One region of the Turicibacter sp. St.80E1 genome, then DNA from elsewhere that is predicted to be linked to it. Evidence: a T-box and tRNA genes for the amino acid it is inferred to sense, from the RefSeq annotation. Region 1 holds a T-box; the other holds one or more tRNA genes.
What was found. The T-box of region 1 lies ahead of asnS (asparagine--tRNA ligase). A T-box ahead of a tRNA ligase gene usually reads a tRNA of that ligase, here a tRNA-Asn.
Positions count from the first base shown of each region.

Region 2: it encodes a tRNA-Asn, which carries the amino acid that the T-box ahead of asnS (asparagine--tRNA ligase) is inferred to sense. The anticodon was not compared.

Region 1 is NZ_AP039386.1:2,356,973-2,365,973, reverse strand. Features, by position in the region: gene mnmE (tRNA uridine-5-carboxymethylaminomethyl(34) synthesis GTPase MnmE) at 1-130, shown strand, start outside; T-box leader at 1,206-1,430, shown strand; gene asnS (asparagine--tRNA ligase) at 1,488-2,879, shown strand; gene AC6I0I_RS11445 (YwiB family protein) at 3,093-3,530, shown strand; gene argS (arginine--tRNA ligase) at 3,533-5,194, shown strand; gene rpoE (DNA-directed RNA polymerase subunit delta) at 5,217-5,702, shown strand; partial or broken gene AC6I0I_RS11430 (transposase) at 6,003-6,269, opposite strand; partial or broken gene AC6I0I_RS11425 (ISL3 family transposase) at 6,353-7,192, opposite strand; one part of gene AC6I0I_RS11420 (IS3 family transposase) at 8,357-9,001, opposite strand, start outside.
Region 2 is NZ_AP039386.1:1,839,350-1,848,350, forward strand. Features, by position in the region: gene AC6I0I_RS08825 (glycoside hydrolase family 32 protein) at 1-521, opposite strand, end outside; gene AC6I0I_RS08830 (carbohydrate kinase family protein) at 540-1,508, opposite strand; gene AC6I0I_RS08835 (PTS transporter subunit EIIC) at 1,708-2,751, opposite strand; partial or broken gene AC6I0I_RS08840 (glucose PTS transporter subunit EIIB) at 2,752-2,943, opposite strand; gene AC6I0I_RS08845 (PTS transporter subunit EIIB) at 2,959-3,081, opposite strand; gene AC6I0I_RS08850 (LacI family DNA-binding transcriptional regulator) at 3,370-4,359, opposite strand; gene AC6I0I_RS08855 (tRNA (cytidine(34)-2'-O)-methyltransferase) at 4,492-5,013, opposite strand; gene queG (tRNA epoxyqueuosine(34) reductase QueG) at 5,134-6,225, opposite strand; gene AC6I0I_RS08865 (DUF1189 family protein) at 6,327-7,112, opposite strand; tRNA gene AC6I0I_RS08870 (tRNA-Leu) at 7,194-7,282, opposite strand; tRNA gene AC6I0I_RS08875 (tRNA-Cys) at 7,298-7,371, opposite strand; tRNA gene AC6I0I_RS08880 (tRNA-His) at 7,393-7,468, opposite strand; tRNA gene AC6I0I_RS08885 (tRNA-Thr) at 7,474-7,549, opposite strand; tRNA gene AC6I0I_RS08890 (tRNA-Val) at 7,556-7,631, opposite strand; tRNA gene AC6I0I_RS08895 (tRNA-Glu) at 7,646-7,722, opposite strand; tRNA gene AC6I0I_RS08900 (tRNA-Asn) at 7,732-7,808, opposite strand; rRNA gene rrf (5S ribosomal RNA) at 7,821-7,929, opposite strand; rRNA gene AC6I0I_RS08910 (23S ribosomal RNA) at 7,987-9,001, opposite strand, start outside.

The DNA.
Region 1 (9,001 bases):
AGGGATGCTTGTGGATATGGTTGAAATTGATATAAAAAATGCCTGGCATATTCTTGGGGAAATTCTCGGGGAAGATATTGGAGATGCATTACTAGATGAATTATTTAGTAAATTTTGTTTAGGAAAATAAATCAAAATGTAATTAAAATAAGTACACAAGTCAAACTTAATAAAATACTTTTTAAACGAAGCTATTTGAATAAGAATAGTTTCGTTTTTTCTTTTATTTGTTATTTTTAAGGTTGGTTCGATGAAGAAATAAGGCCTGTTATGGATGTTTTTAAATGTAATTTTATTTAATACTTTATTTCTTATCTATTAAGTGTATTAGCACTTTATTATATATAACGAGTGTGCCTATAGAAAAAAGAAACACTTAAATAAGTATTAGAAGGGTGAACAGTAATCGACAATATAAAACATTATGCGATAAAACATACACAGCATGTGTGTATAAATTTTAAATACATCAACAGTTTATTAACAAGATATCTACAATCTAAAATATGATAATATCAATAAATTTAGGGTTTATCCCCAATATCCACATATATTATTTTTATTATTATTAAAAAAAGAAAAAATATATTATCGAATTATGTAGAAACTTGTTATTTATCTCGAGATAACGTCGAAAAAAGAAAAAAACAGTTATTTTGTAAGAAAATGAGTTATATCGCTTGAATTCCGAGAGTTTTAAACTTTAAATATTTAAGATCACTTGTGTTTAATCTCTATAATTCGACAAAAACAAACACCTTATTCACATAGTTGTTGATAATAATCGACATATATCAACAACTTGTCTACAATTTATTCACATCCAAAAACATCGTTAAATCGACACTTTAGTACACTTATCCACTGTATCCCCAACGTTTATTATTGATTTCATTATTTAAACAAAATATTATTAATTATTGCATTTTGCGACTAAAAGCATTATTTTTTGACATATGACAACAGATTCTTTGTATCGAAGTTTAGGTGAAATAATAAAAAAATAATATTTTAAAAAATAAAATAAAAGGACTAGCGAAAATAATCAAATTTAAATTCTGCAAAATAAAACATAAATTAACATAATTCACGTTATTGCAAAAATTTTATTATTTTGTCGAAGAAGGTGTTTGGAGTATAGGATAAATATTCGATGAGTAAATATTGACTAATAAGAGCAAAGGGTATAATATTTAAATAATTAAATATTTACGTTGAAAAGGAGAGTAGCTTTTAATTGAAATTGTAGCGATCTAGGGATGGTGAGAGCCTAGAATGGATTTGGAAGTGAAGAACACCTTGGAGTAACTTACCGAAAACAATGTTTGTAAGTAGATTAAGTCGTAAATTCCGCGTTAAGGATGAAGTGTAAGAACTATATGTTCTTAAACTAGGGTGGTACCGCGGATTAACAGTCATTCGTCCCTTTTTTGGATGAGGACTGTTTTTTATTTTTAGTAATTAAAAAAATTAAGGAGGATTTTTAGATGGAGAAAGTTGTAACACGACAATTATTTAGAAACTTAGAACGATTTGAACATCAGTCTATTGAATTGAATGGATGGGTTAGAAATAATCGTGCTCAAAAATCTTTTGGCTTCTTAATGATTAATGACGGATCATTTTTTGAAACCATTCAGGTTGTATATGAGGAAAGTTTAGATAATTTTAAAGAAATCCAAAAAATCCGTGTAGGTTCAGCTGTAACTGTATATGGGGTAGTTATACCTACGCCAAATGCTAAACAACCTTTCGAGATTAAAGCGCATAAATTAGTCTTAAAAGGAGATTGTCCGGAAGATTATCCAATTCAACCTAAAAGACATACTCGTGAATTCTTAAGAGAAGTAGCTCATTTACGTCCCCGAACTAATTTGTTTTCTGCCGTTTTTAGAGTGCGTTCATTAGTTGCATTTGCAATACATAGCTATTTTCAAGAAAAAAACTTTGTATACGTGCATACCCCAATTATTACAGGTTCTGATGCTGAGGGAGCGGGAGAGATGTTTCGAGTTACAACACTAGACTTAGATAATATCCCTCGAAATGAGGAAGGAGTCGTAGATTTCAAACACGATTTTTTTGCTAAGTCTACTAACTTAACAGTATCGGGACAACTTGAAGGGGAAGCATTCGCTCTTGCCTTACGAGATGTTTATACATTTGGCCCGACTTTCCGTGCAGAAAATTCTAATACCCAACGTCATGCATCAGAATTTTGGATGATTGAACCAGAAATGGCGTTTGCCGACCTAAAAGACGATATGGATATGGCAGAAGGAATGATTAAATATATTATTAACTATGTACTAGAAAATGCCCCAGAAGAGATGAACTTTTTTGATCAGTATGTTAGCAAGGGAGTACTAAATCGAGTTCAAACTGTTGCTAATTCTACATTTAAACGAATTACCTATACAGAAGCAATCGATATTTTATTAACTGCCAATAAAAAGTTTGAAAATAAAGTTGAATGGGGGATTGACTTGTCGACTGAACACGAAAGATACCTGACTGATGAAGTTTTTAAATCGCCGGTATTTGTAACAGACTATCCTAAGGACATTAAAGCATTTTATATGAGAGTTAATGATGATCAAAAAACAGTAGCAGCTATGGACCTGTTAGTTCCAGGGGTAGGAGAACTAATAGGAGGATCCCAACGAGAGGAGCGTCTAGATATTTTAGAAAAACGTATGGAGGAAATAGGTGTTCCTACAGAAGATTTAAATTGGTATTTAGACTTACGTCGTTATGGTGGTGTGACTCATTCAGGATTTGGATTAGGTTTTGAGCGTATGGTTATGTATCTAACTGGAGTTGAAAACATTCGTGACGTAATTCCTTTTCCACGTACCCCTAAAAATGCTGAATTCTAATTGATGATAAAAAAACTAGAAAAATAGATATTATTTTCCTAGTTTTTTTTGTTTTTTTTTATAGATATAATTTAAAAAGTTGATTCCAAAAAATTCTAAATAGAATAAGACATCGTATATATTTATAAAATTATTGCAATAATCATATAGAATGGATAAAATAAATTGTGCTATAATTAAAAGATAAAATTACACATTATGGATGATGGTAGAATGGTTATGAGTAAAATAACGGGTGTGGTTAATTTTCATATGAAATTAACTCAAGGTTTAGAGGTAACAGAGACCTCGTATGAGACGCAAGGAAAATATTATAAAAAAAATAATATAGGCTTTTTATTCTTTGAAGAGAAAAATATTGACGATGACCATATTACGAAGTGTAGATTAGAATTTGATGATAACACTATTCGTATTCGTCGCAATGGAACGATAATATTAGATCAAAGATACACCACAAAAAAAAATGTAGATGGGTATATAAAAACGCCTTACGGTGAACTTATTAGCACGGTAAAAACTCATTGTTATAATCTAGAGGAATGCGAAAATAAATTTCGGATAAATTTAGACTACGATTTAACTGTACAAAAGGAAAGAGTAGGAAATTATAAACTGAGCATTTATTTTAAAAAGGAGGATATGTCTTAGATATGATTCAAACGCTGAAAGAAAACTTAAAGAATGAAATTAAGGAAACAGTTATCAAGTGTGGTTATGTTTCTTGTGAGGAAGATATCAATGTTATTTTAGAAAATGCGAAAGATGCAAAACACGGGGATTATTCGACTAATATTGCAATGCAGTTAACTAAACGTGCAAAGAAAAATCCACGTATTATAGCTGAAGAAATAGTAAAAAACTTTGATACAAATAAAGCTGATGTTGCAAAAATTGAAATTGCCGGCCCAGGTTTTATCAATTTTTTCCTGAAAAAGACGGTATTTACTAAGTCTATTAAAGGCATCATTGATTTAGGTGATGATTACGGTAAAAGTAATTCCGGAAAAGGTTTGAAATATAATGTTGAGTATGTTTCAGCTAATCCGACTGGCGACCTACATTTAGGTCATGCTCGAGGAGCTGCCTTGGGTGATTCTCTTTGCCGACTTTTGTCGAAAGCGGGATATGATGTGACTCGTGAATACTATGTAAATGATGCGGGAAATCAAATTCATAATTTAGTTGTTTCGGCTTATGCTCGTTATTTAGAGGCATTAGGGAATGAATCAAAAATGCCGGAAGATGGTTATTATGGACCGGACATTATTTTGTTAGGACAAATGATGGCGGAAAAATATAAAGAGCAATTTGTTGGAAAATTAGATGAAAATTATGATTTGATTCGTCAAATATCGCTTGATTATGAGTTAGATAAAATTAAAAAAGATTTAAATATGTTTGGGGTAGAATTTGATTTATTTACGAGCGAGAAATCAATCTACGATAAAAACCTCGTGAAAGAATCAATAGATCTTCTTCAATCAAAGGGATATATTTATGAAAAAGATGGGGCAATTTGGTTCCGTTCGACTGATTTTGGAGACGACAAGGATAGAGTTTTAAAAAAATCAGATGGCTCATATACTTACCTAACACCGGATATTGCAAATCATATCGAAAAACTTAATAGAGGAAATGATAAGTTAGTAGATATTTGGGGAGCAGACCATCATGGATATATTGCTCGCGTAAAAGCTGCGATGCAGGCATTAGGATATGAGGCGGATAAATTAGAGGTAGATATTATTCAGATGGTTCGCTTAATTAAAGACGGAGAAGAGTTCAAAATGTCTAAGCGAACGGGAAAAGCTGTTACGATTCGTGATCTTGTTGATGAGGTTGGAGTAGATGCTGTTCGTTATTTCTTTGTCATGCGTAGTGGTGAAACACAAATGGATTTCGATTTAGATTTGGCTACGAAAAAGTCAAATGAAAATCCTGTTTACTATGCTCAATATGCACATGCAAGAACATGTTCTATATTAAGACAGGCTAAAGAAAAAGGCTTTTCCGTTGACGTAAAAGAAAATTATGAATTTATTAATCACGAAAAAGAGTATGAAGTTATTAAATTAATGGGGGAATTTCCTAACGTTGTAGCAGATGCAGCAGCAAAAAGACGTCCTCATTTAATTTGTAATTACGTAAATGATTTAGCAACAGCCTTCCATAGCTTATATAATGCTGAAAAAGTAATTAATGAAGAGGATAATGCAAAAACAAACGAAAAATTAGCATTGATCCAAGCTCTTGAGATAACTATAAAAAATGCATTAAATTTAATTGGAGTATCGGCGCCGGAAAGAATGTAAATTATACAGAGGAGGATTTAGAATGACTACACATAATGAGGAAATGTCAATGTTAGAAGTAGCGGAGTTATTAATTCAAAGAAAAATAAAGCCTCAAAAATTCGAGAAAATCGCTAAAGAGGTATGCGAAATTATGGGATTAACTGATGAACAGTTTCAAGCAAGATTACCACAATTTTATTCAGATTTGACCTTAAGCGGTAAGTTTGTAACTGTGGGTGAAGATAAATGGGATTTAAAATCACGTCAAAAATATGAAGTAGCTAACTATGATACATATGATATCGATTTCGATGATGAGGAAGTAGAAGCAATTACTGAAGATGGGTTTGATACATATGATGCCGAACCTGTCTACAAGGAAGAAATGGATAAAGATGAAACTGATGAGTTTTTAGATAAGGCTGATAATGAAGATGATTACAGTGATGAAAGTGAAGTAGAGGTTGATGAGGACCCAGAAGAGTTTGAAGGTCTAGCTATATACCAAGAGGATGAATTAGAATAGTTGTTCAAATTAAGGTTTTTAGGTTAAGACGATAAAAGATTAATCTCAGGAAAATAATAGATACTCGTAAATCTTCCAACAAATGGATGCTTAATAGTAGCGTTTGTTGGAAGATTTTTTTGATGCACTATGTTAAAAGGTTAATGAAATGATAGTCTATCGCAGTGAAAGACTAAATTGAAATCCTAGTGGCTATACTGCTAGGATTTTTGTTTTAGGTTTTGTTAGATTTTGAACCATGAGAATACGAGATTTAATTACCCTAGCAATGGAGGAAATGTACGAGCTTCGCTACATACACTAGGGGACCCAATGATAGAAACTACGGTATCCAAAGGCAATACGCCTAATGACCTTAATTTTATTATTAATTCCTTCGATAGGACCATTTGTGTAATGAGTTGAGAGAGTATTTTTAATATAGGATTGATAAGTTTTAAAGGTTTGGAAAGCTGTTTGAAACTCAGGAGAAACAAGTGGGTGTTTCGTTTCGAGTAAATGATTAAATCGTTTTAAGTTTTTCGTCTGAAGAGCGAAAAGTAACTCTGGATATAAATCATAAGTTGCTTTTAATTCAGAAGGTGTTTAAAACAGTAAACTGATCGATAAGTGGTGACATTAAGTAAAGCGTGAGATTTTAAAAATAAACGTTAATAACGTTTGAATTTACGACCATGCTTTTTGAACTTTTTCATGAATCGAATTCGAGTTTTATTCAGTGCACGAGAGAGATATTGAACAAAATGAAATTTATCAATGATAATTTAGGCATGAGGAAAAAGATTCTTAATGAGGCTGATGTAAGGAGCGTACATATCAATCACAATATTTTTCACTCGATGACGTGCTTCCTTTGTGTATCGTTTAAAATAAGCTTGAAGGGAGCTTAAACGACGATCTTCAACGATATCGATGATTTGTTTTGAGTCAGCATCGCAAAAGATAAAAGACATATGACCCTCAGCAGATTTAACGGATTTAAATTCATCAAAACAGAGATTTTCAGGTAAATAATTAAGGTTTAAGGTTTGAGATTCATAAAAGCTATGGATGATTCGATTGACGGTTGAATGAGAGACCTGATGGCGACGTGCGATATCACATTCAGAAATTTTATTTTGGGCCTCTAAAGCAATGGCGTGTTTCGTATGATAAGAAATGTAACAGTTCTTTTCAACAATTGAAGTACTTAGTGTAAAAGTAGACTGGCAATGCCCACAATAATAACGCTGTTTTTTTAGGTCTAAGTAGGTATCGTGAAGAGAGACTTTTGGAATGGCGATTCGAGAGGTTTTAAATCCATGCTTCTTAAATTTTGAATAAAATAGGGTTCTGTACTTTTGACAATGAGTCGGTTGATACGTAAGAATACCTTTAAAGATAAAGCTAGTAATTCCGTTCAATTTTACTTTCTCAAGATAATCTTTTGAAAATGTAATATTTTTATCTTTAATATTTAAAAGTTTTCTAGTGAAATATGAGTGAGACATCAAATCTTATCCTTTCAATATTGTTTTAGTCGATAACATTGTGACAGGATTGAGACTTGAGGTCTCTTTTTTTCATACTATAAAAGTGCTGCTTAATCAACAACACTAAATATTATAGACCCCTTTTAATTATGATTTATCAAATAGGATTCTGCATTTTTGACAATAAGCAGGTTGCTATGAAAAATAAAGATAGTCATTTCAGTTTATCTTCTCTAATTAATTCTATGGGAGTATAATGTCTTAGCTAATAAAATAGTAAAGGTATTGAGGGGAGTGCTCTTTTTTTATGTCGCAAGAAACATATTACTTACTCAGTAACCTCCAATATTATAGACTCTATAGATCTAGATAATCGAAAAGGGAAACTCCGTTTTAAGTTTAAAACCCTCGTAATGAGTTCTCAGGATATTATTGTAAGATATGGATATCCACAATTTTAATTCTACCGTATATTTTGTATTAATACTTCAAAGAGGACCTTAATTTGAATCAGAGCGATCAATAAAATGGTTGTTTCAAGTGATAATTTTAAATGTAAAGAAAATTTTTACTATTTATAGTTACCTAAAGGTTACCTCTATATCCGCGGTAAAAGTATACAATAAAAGATTCACCCGATTTAATAACTTAAGAATCTAACTTCTATTAAGATAAAATAATTTCTCCTCTCCAGCACAACTGTTATTATAACCCCAATTAAGATTGACCCTGATCATCTGCAAAAAAACTTCCCTTTATTTTAACGTTTTTGGGACGATTATTGATGGTCACTATATTCAAAGTTAACTTTAGTAATAAAATAGTCTTTCCAACAGTTTAGATATCGCCTATAGATAAAATTTTATGTTATTTTCATTTTTTTTGATGGAGTCTATTTAAAATTAAGGACTAATAATTGATTAGTTTGAAATAGTTTGTTTTTATAAATTTGGAATAATCAATGTTCAAAAGATTTTTGGGGCGTCATAGTCCCTACAGGAGTGCTAGCGACGAAGTAGTCATTTTTAAATTAAATATTAATGATGTATTTTCAAAGATATTTAATAGCAATCCTATAGAATTTAACGCTATATTGTAAACAAATGAAAATTTATATAAAATTAATAAATTATAGTCTATTTGGATCTAGGTCAATATTTTGGACACAAAAAAGTTAAGTTTTTAAGCAATTTGTCGTGCAAGTTGCTCACATTCTTCTGGCGTTAAATAATTAATGGAACCATGAATCCTTTTGCGATTATACCAGCCTTCAATATATTGAAATAGGGCCATTCTAGCCTGTTCAAATGTCACATATGTAGTTTGATACACTTCTTCTTTCTTTAGAGTGGCATGGAAAGATTCGATACAAGCATTATCATAAGGACATCCTTTACGACTGAAAGACTGGATCATCTTAAAGTCTGAAGTTAAGTCTTTAAACTCTTGGCTAGTATACTGTGATCCTAAATCAGTGTGGAGAATAATCTCATCTTTAGGTTTTTGAGAAACATAGGCATTCTTTAAAGCTTTTACGATAATATCTGTGGTCATTTGTTTTGAAAAATGATAACCAATAATTTTCTTTGAATGTAAATCCATCACTGAAGCTAAGTAGCACCAACCTTCTTTTTGAACGTAAATATAAGTAATATCGGATACCCATTTTTGATTAATTGAAGTCGTCGAAAAATCCTGTTCTAGAATGTTATTACGTTCTAAAACAAGTTCCTTAGACTGTCTATAAGGAGTATATTTTCTTTGAATAATCGAAGCTAAACCGCTTGATTTCATTAACCGTTGAACACGTTTCAAGCTAACAGTGAA
Region 2 (9,001 bases), 520 kb from region 1:
CATACTTTAGGGTCACGGACATGCAATCCCATATTTTGAGGATAATCTTGGTTCGTTAATAAAACCTGCTTTTCTGTAAAGTTAAATCCATCTGTTGATTTAACCATAATGACATTTTGCTCCCGTCCTGTTAAAACGTAATCATGGTCTCCTTTGTATTTAACGTTTCCTGTATAAAATAAATACATTTCATCGTTATAAACAAGCGCTGATCCTGAATAAACACCGTCGATATCTTCTGAAATATCTGGGAATAATGCTATCTCATGTTCAGTCCAATTTACCATATCTGGGGATGTATAATGTCCCCAAAACTTTAATCCGCCTTTAGCGTCTAATGGTGAATACTGATAAAACACATGATATAATCCCTTAAAATAACATAACCCATTTGGATCGTTAATCCACCCAATAGGGGCCATCAGATGAAATTTATTACGCCATTTATCTTGATTAATATGCGGTAATTTTCTTTCTTTTTCTAAAGTAATTTGGTTCACAAACTGTTGTTTTGTCATCATCCTCTATTCCTCCTAAACCTATCGACTCATCATTTCAATAACGGCTTCTTTTGTAGGCAACGCGGCAATAGCCCCCTTTTTAGACACTGTTAATGCGGCAGTGGCTGCACTAAATGTCATCATGTCCATCACCTTCTCCTCATCAAGTTGGATGAATGCCTCTAGCGTATCAACCGTTTGGGCAACCTGGTATAAGAATGATCCGATATATGAATCCCCAGCTCCTGTTGTATCCTCAACTTTTACTCTAAATGACGGAACATGAATCGTACGGCCCTTGGTGATAAACTCTGATCCATTCGTTCCTTTTGTATAAATGACAACCTCTACATTTCCAACAAATAAAGATTTTAATGCTTCTTCTTCATCTTTAATTGAAGTAATAAATTCTAATTCCTCATCACTCACTTTAACAATGTGGGCTAAAGGTAAGAACTCTAAAATAGCCTGTCGGCACTCTTGAGGTGATTCCCATAAGGGAAGACGAACATTTGGATCAAAACTAATGATCCCATTATGTTTTATGGCATATTCAATCGCCTTTTTATGAGCCTGCTTAATCGGTGCATCAATTAAACTAACAGAACAAAAGTGTAGGATTGCTCCATTCATAAAGTCTTCTTCACAAATTTCTTCTTCACCTAATAACATATCCGCACTCGGATGACGATAAAATGAAAAATCACGCTCACCATCTTCTTTTAGAGAGACAAATGCTAGTGCTGTATTCGCCTGATTCGTTCGACTAACACGCGAAACATCGACCCCTAATGGCATAACCTCTTCTAAAATTGCATCCCCAAAGCCATCGACTCCTAACTTTGTTAACATTTGAGCCTTTCCACCCAATTTGGCAACGGCTGCTGCAACATTTAATGGGGCACCACCAGGAACACGTAAAAATCCCTCTACATCTTTAAGGGCTACTCCTTTTTGTTGTGGAATAAAATCAATAAGTGCTTCTCCAATTGAAATAACTTTTTTCACCATACGACTCTCCTCTTTACTTGCGATTAAATTTACAATCGTCTTTATACTTGAAAATTTCTAACTTCAAAATCTATTCTTTACTACATTTTTTCAATGCGTCATGCTATAAAAATGTTTGTATCATAAACTTTATCCCGTATAAGCAAAAATGAATAATAAAGCTTCACTCCATTACCCATTTTCGCTTTCCGTTTAACTAATCTTCTTTAATTCCAAGAATCCATGTTGCAATGAATGCCCCTATAACTGCAACTCCCATTGCAATTAAATAATTCATTGTTGTTCCCGTTTTAGCGATGGCTAAAGCTGGAAGACCAGTTACACCAACCGCCGTAAATACAACCTTAGAAAATACAATATACGCTCCACCTAAAGCACCTCCAATAGCAGCACCAATGAATGGACGACCATACTTCATATTCACTCCAAAAATAGCTGCCTCCGTAACACCGAATAAACAACTAATTGCAGATGGTAAGGCGATGGCTTTTGTTTTAGCATTTTTAGTTAAAAAATAGACAGCTAATGCCGCTCCACCTTGTGCAACGTTTGCCATTGACCAAATTGGCAATAATGAATTAAACCCCGTATTCCCAATTAACTCTAACTCAACTGCATGGAAACTATGATGGATTCCTGTAATAACAATTGATGAATACGAACCACCTAGTAATAATCCCGCAAAAATTCCAAAATTATTTAACGCATAAGTGAAAAATGTAGAAATGGCTGATCCTACTGTATTAGCAAGCGGACCAATAACAACAAGTGCCAAGAACCCTGTTAATAATACAGTAATTAACGGTGTAACTAAAATATCTAACATCTTTGGAACGATTTTACGTGTGTACTTCTCGATATATGACATAACAAAAATCACAATTAAAATAGGTAAAACAGTTCCCTGATACCCTAATAAAGGCATATCAATTAACCCTAATACATTAACTGTTTCATAACCAGTTCCTGATGTCCATGCATTTTGTAAAGCAGGGTGAATCATAATTCCCCCAATTGTTGCCGCTAAATATGGGTTACATTTGAATTGTTTTGCCGCAGAAATAGCGATTAAAATCGGTAAGAAGTTAAAAGCCGCCGATGAAAACATATCTAATAACATAAACCACCATTCTTCTTTTAAGTGGCTTAATCCAATTTTATCGACAACACCTAAAATTCCCATTAGTAACCCGGCAGCGACAATCGCAGGAATAATTGGAACGAATATATTTGATAACATTCGACAAAATCGTTGAAATGGGTTTAATTTTTCCATTGCCGCATCTTTCACATCAGCCGTGCTCATCTCCTGAATTCCAGCTTGGGCCGCTAATTCCGCATAAACACGGTTTACCGTTTCCTGTCCAATGATAATCTGGAACTGTCCTGCCGTAGAAAATACCCCTTTCACAATATCCATTTTTTCAATCTCAGATTTATTTACTTTTTATTCATCCTTTAAAACTAAACGTAAACGCGTCGCACAATGCGCAGCACTTGCTAAATTATCCTTTCCACCAACTGCCTCTAGAATTGTTTTAGCTACTTCACCATAATTCGCACTTGCCATAAGACTGACTCCTCCTATCTAACTATTCCCTCTATGAAGTCTACCTTTTTATAATAGAAACCTCCATAGAACCTCATATATGATGCAAATAATTGCTTTTCATTATACAGGTATTATTTCCTATGAATATTTAATCACCTTTATTAACTGTTAACCTCTTATAGGGGAACGTTCCCACCTCCGTGAAAAAAATGAAGAACATCATCGTTCCTTTCAACATTTCTCCCTCACTTTGAGGGAACGTTCCCATAATGCATAAAAAAATAATAACCTTCATTACGAAGATTATTATACACTATCCCGTTCCATAAGTCTATAGTTCAAAACAAAATCGCTTTCAATTTTTTTTGAGCTTTCTTTACCCGATTTAATAAGTTCAATTAACAGACTGGCGCTTTGAGCCCCCATTGTTTGAAAATGATAGTGAATCGTTGTTAATGAAGGCGTCATATAGGCCGAAATTTTACTATCCCCCAACCCCATAACTGCTACATCTTGAGGAATTTGATACCCATGCTCCTTCAAATACTCCATACATCCAATAGCTAGATGATCCGTCACTGCAAAAATAGCCGTTGGTGGTTTAGGTAAAGACATTAACTTTTCCGTTAACTGAAATGCACTTTCAGGACTAAAATCACCAATTTGTATATAGTCCTCATTAATATGAAGATTCTGACTCTTTAATGCATCCAAATAACCCTTTTTACGATCAATTCCTACTGCAACATCATATTCTCCAACACCAATAAACCCAATCGAGCGATGTCCCTTGTCAATTAAATAGTGAATGGCATCTTTAGATGCATGATAATCATCATGAATAATACACGGATAATCTTTCACTTTTTGGGCAATGACAACGAGAGGAATTCGTAGCTGATCAAAAAGTTTCCGATGTTCAGATGTTATTTCTGTCGCCATAAAGATAATCCCATCTACTTGATTTTTAAAAACCTTTAAATAATTTTTCTCCTTTTCAATCGATAAATTAGTATTTCCAATCAACACTTCATATCCCATTCGACTCAACTCACTTGTGACACCTTCAATCACACGTGCGGCTGTTTCAGTACTAATTTTAGGGACAATCACACCTATTAAATTGGTTCGTTGAGAACGCATCGCCTGGGCCTGGCGTTTTGGGACAAACCCTGTTTGCTCAATTACTTCTTTTATTTTCTCAGCAGCCTCTTCACTGACATACCCACTATTTAAATACCTTGAGACGGTTGATTTTGAGACCCCTGCTAACTTTGCAATTTCAATTATATTCATTAAAACACCTGCTCAATCTCCGTCTATCCTAACGGTTTTTTCCTTAAAAAATCTTTTTCAGCCAATATCAGAGTTCTCATCCCATATAAAAGGCGGTGAATAACCCCATATTCTCCCGCCTTTTATCGTTGTTTATTCTTCGTCACGCAGCACCCAGTCTGCTCCTTTGAATGGTTCTACCGTCCATAAATCTAAAAACTCTTGTTGACGTAATGCTTCGTATGCTAAAATGGCCGCCACATTTGAGACGTTTAATGAACGCACCTTGTTCGTCATTGGAACACGGAAACAATTTTCAAAATAAGGTCGAAGGATTTCTTTCGGAATCCCACTACTTTCAGCACCTAAAATAATATAGTAATCTTCCTTAGGATTAGAAAAATCCATTTGTGCGTGATTTTTCTGTCCATAACGCGTGCAAAAACAAAATTTACCGCCACGGTTTTTTTCAACAAAATCTTCCCAGTTTTCATAAACCGTATAGTCTACTTCATTTATATAGTTTGCACCCGAACGCTTAATACTTTTTTCATCCAATGAAAATCCCATTGGTTTAATTAAGTGTAATTTAATATCCGTTGCTGCACAAGTACGCATAATATTCCCAGTATTTTGAGGAATTTCAGGATTATATTGAACTAAATGAATTGCCATAATTAATCACCTCAACGATTTTAAAATAGTGCAACCACCGTCTTCAAAAATAAACGGGTGCTAACTCTATTCCATCTACCTTATATTTTAACACAAAAAAACTCACTTTTTGAAAGAATCTTATCTTTTCTCTAACCTTATATACGCCTGTTTAGCTGCTTCCCTTAGCCAATCGGGACCTTGTCCATCTCTAATTTTCAAAATTTCTGGTAGAGCCTCTTTATATCTATAAAAACCTGCGTTAAACATCGCGTTTCGTTTTAACACGGTAACGCCGCGCCACGATCCGGCTAAGTGACCATACTTTAATTTAAATTCCTTATTTGTCATCGTCAAAATCTCCTTAATTTTAGGAAATTCAACACCTGTCGGCTCTAATTCAGGATGATGATGAGAATCGACGTCTGCATTAAATGGACAAACTTCTTGACAAATATCACAACCGTATATATTCTGACTAATTCGTTCATATAATTCAGGATTTAAGTACTCCTTTGCCTGCGTCACATAAGAAAGACATCGTTTTTCATTTAAGCTTCCATCCGGTTGAATAGCCTTTGTTGGACAGGCACGAACACACCGATCACATGTCCCACACTGACGCTCTAAACTACGATCAGGGCTAAACTCGTAATTCACTAATAATTCCCCTAAATAAATATAGCTCCCAAACTCTTGATGAATAATGGAACTATTTTTTCCACTAAAACCTATTCCACTACGTAATGCGATGGCACGATCGTTAAAAACCCCCGTGTCCACACTCCTAATCACCTTTATTCCCGAAACTCTTTCCTTCAACCATTCCTCTAGCAAGTGTAGTTTATGATCAACCATCTGATGATAATCATTCCCCCATGATGACCTCGAAAATTGTACAAACGGATCATCCTTTTCCTGCTTAGGCAAACAAGTCTTACGAGGATAAGTGATCGCAATTGAAATAAACGATTTCGCATCCTCCATCGACAACAAAGGATTCGTACGATCTTCAATGGATCCTTTTGTTAAATGAGATGTCCATTCCAACTCGTCCCTTTTCCTTAACTCCTTCTTTAAAAATAGGAAAGGTTCTACCGTACTGAAACCAATAGCATTGATTCCAATGGTTTTACTAAATTGAATTAATTCCTCTTTGATGTGATCAGAATTTAAATGATTAACTTCTTGTATCGTACATTTATTTATTATTTCCCTTTGTTCCAAATCCATCACCTTTCTTTCCTTTTACTTTACTAGGATTTTAAGTGAAACACAAGTAAAATCATTGCACCCCAAATTGTCGCACCTTTTCACGAATAAAAAAAGCAGGCTTAGCCTGCTCGTTGTCCCGATAAATAGGGCTCTACTCTCGATCGGTAAACAAAAAATAATACAATCAAAGTTCCAATATTATAAATAATGATGGACCAGGCTCCATTAAACATCCCAATCACTAAAGCCATAATCGCCGGAAATGTTGACGAATATATCACAAGATTTAACACCTCTTTATAGCTTAAAAACAATTGGCGCCCTATTCTTAATAACATAAATAAGACAGAGACTATTAAAACAAATCCGAATGTCAATAAGATTCCTGACTGATACGTCTCTAATAACATAGCTGGCATAAACATGGGTTTAATAGTTGAAGCTACACGCATAAACATTTCATCATAAGTTATATTTGAAAAGTCAACACCCTCAAATTTTGAATAATCAAATTTATAATTCATATCATCTATTACAAATAAAAAATGATCCTCATTAAAGATTAGCCCATTTCTAACCGTGCTAGTCGGTAAATTAAAGGCCACCCTAACCTCATTTTGTAACACAATATCTAGAGATTGCTTACAACTAAGTTTATAATTATTAACCACGCAATCATCCGGTAAATTATCTTCTAATAAATGTTGCGAAGATTCTGAAATATCCCAAACATTTAAGTCCCATCTATACGGAGCATCACCGATTAAAACAAATGCTGTAGGCGTCATTTGCATTATTGATAATATAATTAAAAACACTAGGCTAACAAGTATCGAAGATTTTCTTAAATAAAATATTGCGTCAATCGAATAGCTGGTTTCTAACATGCATTTTAATTTTTTCATTGTATACACGCCCATTTACATCACAAGTATTTTTTCTATTAAACAAAAAAAAAGAGTATATTCTACTCACTTAAATAAAATTGGTGCCTAGGGCCGGAATCGAACCGGCACGGGTGTCACCACCCGCAGGATTTTAAGTCCTGTGCGTCTACCAGTTCCGCCACCCAGGCACATTATTATCTAATTGGAGGCGCCAATCGGATTTGAACCGATGATCAGGGAGTTGCAGTCCCACGCCTTACCACTTGGCTATGGCGCCTAATTTTCTATTTATTAAATCTGGGGCGACTGATGGGAATCGAACCCACGAATGTCGGAGCCACAATCCGATGCGTTAACCACTTCGCCACAATCGCCATTATGGTGCCGGAAGCAGGACTTGAACCCGCAACCTACTGATTACAAGTCAGTTGCTCTACCAATTGAGCTATTCCGGCTATTTATGGTGGAGGATGACGGGCTCGAACCGCCGACCCTCTGCTTGTAAGGCAGATGCTCTCCCAGCTGAGCTAATCCTCCACTTTTATCTTTAATGGTGACCCGTACGGGATTCGAACCCGTGTATGCATGCGTGAAAGGCATGTGTGTTAAACCGCTTCACCAACGGGCCATTTTTTAATGGCGCCCCAACTAGGACTCGAACCTAGGACCCCTTGATTAACAGTCAAGTGCTCTAACCAACTGAGCTATTGAGGCTTTTTATTTATGGCCTAGCGACGTCCTACTCTCGCACTTGCGTACTACCCTCGGCGCTAAGGAGCTTAACTTCTGTGTTCGGTATGGGAACAGGTGTGCCCTCCTTGCCCTTATCACTAGACCTTCTGTCAGATTTCATCAATCTCACAAAACTAGATATCTTCTGCTTACTTCCTTATTAGTTAAGTCCTCGATCGATTAGTATCAGTCCGCTTCATCTGTCACCAAACTTCCACTCCTGACCTATCTACCTCGTCGTCTTCAAGGGATCTTACTTCTTTCGAATGGGAAATCTCATCTTGAGGGGGGCTTCACGCTTAGATGCTTTCAGCGTTTATCCCTTCCACACGTAGCTACCCAGCTATGCTCCTGGCAGAACAACTGGTACACCAGCGGTGTGTCCATCCCGGTCCTCTCGTACTAAGGACAGCTCCTCTCAAATTTCCTACGCCCACGACGGATAGGGACCGAACTGTCTCACGACGTTCTGAACCCAGCTCGCGTACCGCTTTAATGGGCGAACAGCCCAACCCTTGGGACCGACTACAGCCCCAGGATGCGATGAGCCGACATCGAGGTGCCAAACCTCCCCGTCGATGTGAACTCTTGGGGGAGATCAGCCTGTTATCCCCGGGGTAGCTTTTATCCGTTGAGCGACGGCCCTTCCATTCGGTACCGCCGGATCACTAAGCCCGACTTTCGTCCCTGCTCGACTTGTAGGTCTCGCAGTCAAGCTCCCTTCTGCCTTTACACTCTTCGAATGATTTCCAACCATTCTGAGGGAACCTTTGGGCGCCTCCGTTACTCTTTGGGAGGCGACCGCCCCAGTCAAACTGCCCACCTGACACTGTCCCCTGACCAGCTCATGGCCACGGGTTAGAACCCCAGTAACACAAGGGTAGTATCCCAACAGCGACTCCTCCAAGACTGGCGTCCTGGTCTCTTCGTCTCCTACCTATCCTGTACATGTGTCACCAGTGCTCAATATCAAGCTACAGTAAAGCTCCACGGGGTCTTTCCGTCCTGTCGCGGGTAACCTGCATCTTCACAGGTACTATGATTTCACCGAGTCTCTTGTTGAGACAGCGCCCAGATCGTTACGCCTTTCGTGCGGGTCGGAACTTACCCGACAAGGAATTTCGCTACCTTAGGACCGTTATAGTTACGGCCGCCGTTTACTGGGGCTTCAATTC